One region of the Kitasatospora sp. NPDC048662 genome, then DNA from elsewhere that is predicted to be linked to it. Evidence: riboswitches for the same ligand, from Rfam matches in the RefSeq annotation. Region 1 holds a riboswitch; each other region holds the start of a gene.

Region 1 (2,254 bases):
AGGTGCGGGCCGGTCACGTTGCCGGTGGCGCCGGAGAGACCGATCTGCTGACCCGCCGTCACGGCCTGGCCGGCCGAGACGGAGATCGAGGACAGGTGGGCGTACTGGGCGTACTTGCCGTCGGCCAGCTTGATGATGACCTGGTTGCCGTAGGCGCCGCCGTTGCCTGCGGAGACCACGGTGCCCGCGGCGACGGCCTTGAGGCTGGTGCCGGTGGCGACCGGGAAGTCGATGCCGGTGTGGTAGCCGGAGGCCCAGTTGGAGCCGGCGACCTTGTAACCGGTGGTGACCTTGCCCGGCGCGGGGGCGACGTAGGTGGCGGACGCGCTGGTGCTCGCGGCGGCCGGGACGGCGGTGACCGCGGTGGCGGCCGGGGCCGGGGGCACGGGCTGGGCCTTGACGGTGCCGGTGGTGGCCGACTTGACGGTGCCGGTGGCGGCCGGCTTGGTGGTGTCGGCCGGCTTGACGGCGGCCTTCGGCGCGGCGGCGGTGTCCGTGGAGGTGGACTTGGCGGCCGGGGCCTTCGCGGGGGCGGCGGCCTGACCGTTGATCGCCAGCTTCTGGCCGGGGAAGATCAGGTCGGGGTTGCCGCCGACCACGGAACGGTTGTCCTGGTACAGCTTCTCCCAGCCGCCGTCGACGTGCTGCGCGGCAGCGATCTTGGACAGGGTGTCGCCGGAGGCGACCCGGTAGCTGTGCGGGGCGGCGGCGTCGGCGACGGGGGTGGCCTCCGCCGTGACCGTGGCCGGGCGGCTGCCGGCCTGGTCGGTGGAGGTGTGCGCGGAGGCGGCGGTGACCGGGAGGCCGATCGCGGCGCCGGCCACACCGGTGGCGATGGCGATCCGGGCGATGGTGGCCAGGCGCGGCTTGCGGTGCTTGCCCTGAGCGGACATGAAGGCGTTCCTCTCCGACGCCTGCGAGGTGAGCTGTCGGGTTCGGGCGAGAGTTGCCCGGCCGCGGAACTGCGGCTTCACCCCGAGCCGTTCCCGGTTGTTCCCGGGCCCGGCGACTTACCTGTGGTTCCCCCGCTCCTGCCGTGGCGTGGTATCTGGTCGGCACCGGACGACGGCAGGACTAGGCGTTCCGTCCGGTGGCCCGCCCGGTCACTGGCCGGGCTGCGGAGGAAGCAAATCCCACGGCCCGTGAGGCTGGCAAACGCCGATCGGCCCCGCTCCCGGGATCGGGAAGGGGCTGACGATCCACCAGGTCACGCTGTGCCGACACCGCCACTGCGGTGCGCGTACGGGATCATGACGGTGCGCGTACGAACCCCGCACGGTGGGCGACTTCGGCCACCGTGCGCGTTCGGGCGCGGACCTGGCGTGACGTCGCGGGTGAGCCTGGTCACCCGCGGGCAGGCCGAATGGACGGCGCGGGGGTGCATCCCGCCCGTCGTGGCGTGCCGCCGGGGAGCCGACAGGCCGTCAGCCCGCGATCGACGCGATGGCCTTGGAGACCGAGGTGAGGAACTGCTGGATCGGGCCGGCCATGGTCGACTGGCTGAGCATGAAGCCGAACAGGGCGGCGACGATGGCGTGCCCGGTCTTCAGCTGCTTGTTGCGAATGAAGATCGCGACGATGATGCCGAACAGGACAAGCGCGGAGACGGAGAAGGCCACCGGGACTCACTTCCTCGATTCATGGCGGGGGTTCGGTGGAAGCCGGCGTTGGCTCCCAGGCGGAAACCGGCCCCTGCCCCCCGTGTCCCCACCACTCCATCCGGACTCAGTGTGGTCTCTCGTGCTGAGTGCGTAAAGGACTTGCCCGGTCGCTCGGTGCCCGAACCCGCCTGGCAGGACTGATTTTCGCCGACCGCGACGATAGCGGACTGGTTCTGACAACCCGTCGGCGGGCGGCGGTCGGTGCTGGCCGGCGCGGCAAACCGGCAGGCAGATCCGGCATCGGCGCCCGGCCCGGGCGGCGTACCGGAATTGGCCGAAGATCATCGCCCGGGTTTGACACTCCGTGGACACTCCGCGCTCACCGAGTCTGCACCTGACGGGAGTTCAGCGGCGCCAGATCAGCAGCACCGCGCGGTCGTCGTTGACGTGCTTGGCGACGGTGTCGATCAGCCGGACCGCGGCGCCGGACCGGACCGCCCCGGGGGCGGTGGCGACCAGCCGGTCGGCCTCGCCCATCAGCCGGTCCATGCCCTCGGTGAGGTCGCGGCCGGGGATCTCCACCATGCCGTCGGTGCACAGCATCAGGAGGTCGCCGGGGCCGAGGGTGCCGCGCACCCCTTCGAACTTGGCCT
Region 2 (2,254 bases), on a different contig from region 1:
CCGAGGATGGCGTTGGCGCCGAGCGAGGACTTGTCCGGGGTGGCGTCCAGGTCGAGCATGGCCTGGTCGATCAGGCGCTGCTCGGTGGCGTCGTAGCCGACCAGCTCCGGGCCGATCTGCTCGATGACGGCGAGGACGGCCTTCTCGACGCCCTTGCCGAAGTAGCGGTTCTTGTCGCCGTCGCGGAGCTCCAGCGCCTCGAAGGCGCCGGTGGAGGCACCCGACGGGACAGCCGCACGACCGGTGCTGCCGTCGTCGAGACCGACCTCGACCTCGACCGTGGGGTTGCCGCGGGAGTCGAGGATCTCACGGGCTACGACGACATCAATGGACGGCACGAGGCATCTCCTAGCGGAAGCGGATGTGTGGTCGTTACGCCCAGAGCCTAGCCGCAGACATGCCTGCGGCCACGCGCGGCCGGGCGTCGTCTCACCGTGTGGCCCGGCTACTCACTGGTAGTTCACCTGTTTGCCCGTCGGCGGTGCGCCCCGGGCGGCGCGAACTGCTGTGCGCACGCCCGGAGCGGACGGATCGTCAGGCGAACCGGGGGACCGTTCGACCGCCGGGCCGGAGTCGGCCGACCCGCGCCGTCACAGCGCCAGCACCTGCCCGGGCATGATCACATCGGGGTCGGCGCCGATCACCGCGCGGTTCGCCGTGAACAGCTGCTCCCAGCCGCCGGAGACGTTCCGTGCGGCGGCGATCCCGGAGAGCGTGTCGCCCTCCTGCACGGTGTACTTCCCGGCGCCGGTCTGCGCCGGCGCGGCGGCCGGGGCGCCCTGCTTCGGAGCCTTGGACTGCTGCTGCGTCTTCGACTGCTTCTGCTTGGGCGCGGACGAGCGCGGCTGCGAACGAGAGGCGGTGTCCTCGGAGCTGTCGCCGCCCCGGGACAGGCCGGCCTTGATCGAGCAGGACGGCCAGGCGCCGGGCCCCTGGGAGGCGAGCACCCGCTCGGCCACCGCGATCTGCTCGGTGCGGGTGGCCTGGTCGGCGCGGGGGGCGTACTCGGCGCCGCCGTAGGCGCGCCAGGTGGAGGAGGAGAACTGCAGGCCGCCGTAGTACCCGTTTCCGGTGTTGATGCTCCAGTCCCCGCCGCTCTCGCACTGGGCCACCTGGTCCCAGGTGTCGGCGGGTGCGGCTGCCGCTCCGGTGGCGGACAGCAGGGGCAGGGCCAGGCCCACGGAGGCGACGCCTGCGGCGGCGACGACCTTCTCGGCCTTGGTGCTACGGCGGTGACGTCCAGTACCGGCGAACAGCATGGGACTTCCTCTCCGCACGCCTACGAGGTGAGCTGTCGGGTTCGGACCGGGAGGCTGGCCCGGCCGCCTGGGACTCCGGACGCGGTTGCGTCCGCTCCCCGGCGGCTTCACCCCAAGCCGTTGGGACTACGGCGTTCACACCTGGTTCCCCCGCTCCTGTCCGATTCCTGGTCGGTGTCCCGAGAGCGCGGCGGACAGGACTCGGCGTGCCGCGTTCGGGGCCCGCAGCTGCGGGCAAATCGGAGAGTAAGCAGAGCTGACGAGCAATCACAAGCTCATATCACCGGTATCACGTCGAAATTACGGACCTCCACTTCTCGTGCACAAACCGTCCATATATGTCCGATTCGCCCGGGGTGGGGGCGCATCACGCGCCCCCACCGGGTCCACGGAGGGTCACGTGCGGGGGCTGGGCGGCGGCGGTCGAAACCGGGTCAGCGGGGCGTGAAGGAGACCGGGAGTTCACGCAGCCCGCGCATGATCAGCCCACCCCGCCAACGGAGTTCGGCCGGATCGGCGGCCAGCTGGAGATCCGGCAGCCGGGTCAGCAGTGTGCCGATCGCGCGCTGCCCTTCGAGCCGGGCCAGCGGCGCGCCGATGCAGTAGTGGATGCCGTGACCGAAACCGAGGTGCGGATTGTCCGAGCGGGCCAGATCCAGGGTGTTCTCCTCGGAGAACCGGGCCGGGTCGCGGTCCGCCGCCGCCAGCACCACCAGCACCGGGTCGCCCACCGGGATGTCCACCCCGCCGATGCTCAGCGGCCGGGTGGCGAACCGCCAGGTCGCCAGCTCCACCGGCCCGTCGTAGCGCAGGAGTTCCTCGATGCCGGTCTCCAGCAGGCCCGACTCGCCGCGCGCCAGCGACTCCTGGAGCAGGGTGCGCTGAACAGGGTTGCGAAGTAGGGCAAATGCCCCATTACCGATCAGATTGATGGTGGTTTCGAAGCCGGCGAACAGCAGGATGAAGGCCATCGCCGCGGCCTCGTTCTCGGTCAG
Region 3 (2,254 bases), on a different contig from region 1:
GGGCCGTCCCGGTGAGCAGCAGCACCGCGACGGCCGCCTGGACCGCGCACCGCACCAGATCGGAGGCCAGCATGATCCGCTGTCTTGGCATCCGGTCCGCCCACACGCCGCCGACCAGCACGAACACCAGCATCGGCAGCAGGCCGGCCGCAGCCACCAGGCCGACATCGGCGGCCGACCCGCCGATCGACAGCACGGCGAACGGCAGCGCCACGAACGACACCCTGTCGCCCAGGACGGACAACGACTGACCGACGAACAGACGGGCGAACTGACGCTCCACCCGGAGCACTTCAGGAATCAGCACAGCCATGGGCACCTCCACAGCGGGTCGGGGAACAGCGATCACCGCGATGGTAGGAAGCCGCCGAAGTGGCTGTCGCGCGATTTATCCACAACGCCCCCAATGCGCAGATTTCGCTCAACTGCCTTGCTTTTCAAGCCACTTGAGGAACCCTCGACACCCAACCGCCCAAGCGGGGCTGTCCGCCTTCCCCTCCACCCGCTCCCCCAATCCCACCGATCGGCCAGACTTTCGCAGCCGACCACCCGATCACCCCATCGCCCGACCGACCGACCACCCCATCGCCCGACCGACCGCCCGCCCGGCTGCCCGGCTGCCCGGCTGCCCGACCACCGGGCTGACGCAACTCGGCCGTGACATAGGCGCGATGAGCTTGTGATTACTCCGTTCGAGTGATTAGGCTCGATCCGGCCCGCACCGCCGGGCCCCACGCGCGGCAACGCCGAACCCTGTCCGCCGCGTTGCCGGGTCGACCACCACAACCCTTGGACAGGGACGGGGGAACCAGGTACGTCGCCGTCCCCCACGGCTAGGGGTGAAGCCGCCCGCACCGGCTCCGACCGGTACGCGGCGGCCGGGCCTTCCTCCCGGTCCGAACCCGACAGCTCACCTCGCAGGCGTGCGGAGAGGATCGGGCATGCTCTTCACGGGTTCCGGGCGCCATCGTCGGCAGAGCCAGGCGGAGAAGGCAGCCGAGCGGGCGATCGCCGCAGCCGGCGTAGCCGGCGTCGGCCTCGCGCTGCCGCTGCTCGCCGTGACAAGTGCGCAGGCCGCACCGAGCACGGTCTGGGACCGGGTCGCCGACTGCGAGAGCGGCGGCAACTGGAGTTCCGACCCGGGCAACGGCGTGTACGGCGGCCTCCAGATCACCGCCCAGCGCTGGCTCGACTACGGCGGCACCCAGTACGCCGAGCTGCCCAGCGGGGCCACCCGCAGCCAGCAGATCGCGGTCGCCGAACGCATCCTGGCCACCGAAGGCCCGCAGCCCTGGGCCTCCTGCGCGGACTCGGCGGGCCTGCGCACGGTCAGCGCCCCCGGTGTGGTGGACGACAACGACTCGGCGGACGAGGCGGGTTCGCTGCGCGGCGCCCGCGGCATCGCGGCCGTCAACACCGCCTCGGACGGCACCGTCGCGCCGCGGAACGCCACTCCGGTGTTCTCCGGCCTGCCCGGCTACGACCCGGTGTACCACGTGTACTGGTACGAGAAGAACGGCGGCTGGTTCTGGACCAGCCACCAGAGCCTGTACGAGCGCTACATCCAGCTGACGCGCCCCCAGCCGCCTGCGGCCACACCGGCTCCGACCGCCACCCCGGACGGCCGGACCGTCCCGGCTGCTCCGACCGCTCCGACTGCCCCGGCCCCTTCGACCGACCCGAGCACCAACCCGAGCACCACTCCGAGCACGAACCCCACCACGCCCACCGGCGACCAGAACGGCAACAGCGCCGAGACCGGCAACGGCACCAACCAGGGCCAGGGCCAGGACGGCAAGGGCAACGGCGGCAACCAGCAGCCCACACCGTCCACCCCGGATCAGCCCACCACCCCGCCGTCCCCGAGCACCTCCGCCCCCGGCAACGCGCCCGTACCCCCGTCCACCGAAACCCCGTCCGCCACGACCCCGTCCCCGCAGCCGTACACCGTCGGCCCGGGTGACACGCTGGCGAAGATCGCCCGCACCCACGAGCTGAACGGCGGCTGGACCGGTCTCTACCAGAGCAACCAGCAGGTGGTGGGCGAGAACCCGGACCTGATCCACCCGGGCCAGGTGCTGAACCTGGGCTGACGGCCGCCCGGCCCGGCCGCCGTCACTTCGGGACGGCGGCCAGTCCGGTGCAGCCGCGCAGGCCGTCGCGGCGTTGCTGGGCGGCCTTCGCCGCGCCGCCGGTCTGCGGAACGGGCACGCCCCGCCCGTCGATGTGGGCGGGGGTGAACGTTTCGCCGGTG

What was found. Region 1 has a riboswitch for cyclic di-AMP ahead of ACZ6R9_RS20485 (M23 family metallopeptidase). Riboswitches for the same ligand answer to the same signal wherever they lie in the genome.
Region 2: linked by a shared signal. The riboswitch ahead of ACZ6R9_RS08775 (LysM peptidoglycan-binding domain-containing protein) and the one ahead of ACZ6R9_RS20485 (M23 family metallopeptidase) in region 1 are both predicted to bind cyclic di-AMP.
Region 3: linked by a shared signal. The riboswitch ahead of ACZ6R9_RS18460 (transglycosylase family protein) and the one ahead of ACZ6R9_RS20485 (M23 family metallopeptidase) in region 1 are both predicted to bind cyclic di-AMP.

What each region holds. Positions count from the first base shown of each region.
Region 1 covers NZ_JBVJHA010000007.1:44,957-47,210, reverse strand. Annotated here, with positions in the region: gene ACZ6R9_RS20485 (M23 family metallopeptidase) at 1-893, opposite strand, end outside; cyclic di-AMP (ydaO/yuaA leader) riboswitch at 899-1,052, opposite strand; gene ACZ6R9_RS20480 (hypothetical protein) at 1,425-1,619, opposite strand; gene ACZ6R9_RS20475 (PP2C family protein-serine/threonine phosphatase) at 2,007-2,254, opposite strand, start outside.
Region 2 covers NZ_JBVJHA010000002.1:622,543-624,796, forward strand. Annotated here, with positions in the region: gene eno (phosphopyruvate hydratase) at 1-338, opposite strand, end outside; gene ACZ6R9_RS08775 (LysM peptidoglycan-binding domain-containing protein) at 591-1,259, opposite strand; cyclic di-AMP (ydaO/yuaA leader) riboswitch at 1,263-1,446, opposite strand; gene ACZ6R9_RS08780 (cytochrome P450 family protein) at 1,694-2,254, opposite strand, start outside.
Region 3 covers NZ_JBVJHA010000006.1:74,636-76,889, forward strand. Annotated here, with positions in the region: gene ACZ6R9_RS18455 (MFS transporter) at 1-313, opposite strand, end outside; cyclic di-AMP (ydaO/yuaA leader) riboswitch at 769-938, shown strand; gene ACZ6R9_RS18460 (transglycosylase family protein) at 942-2,093, shown strand; gene ACZ6R9_RS18465 (CapA family protein) at 2,116-2,254, opposite strand, start outside.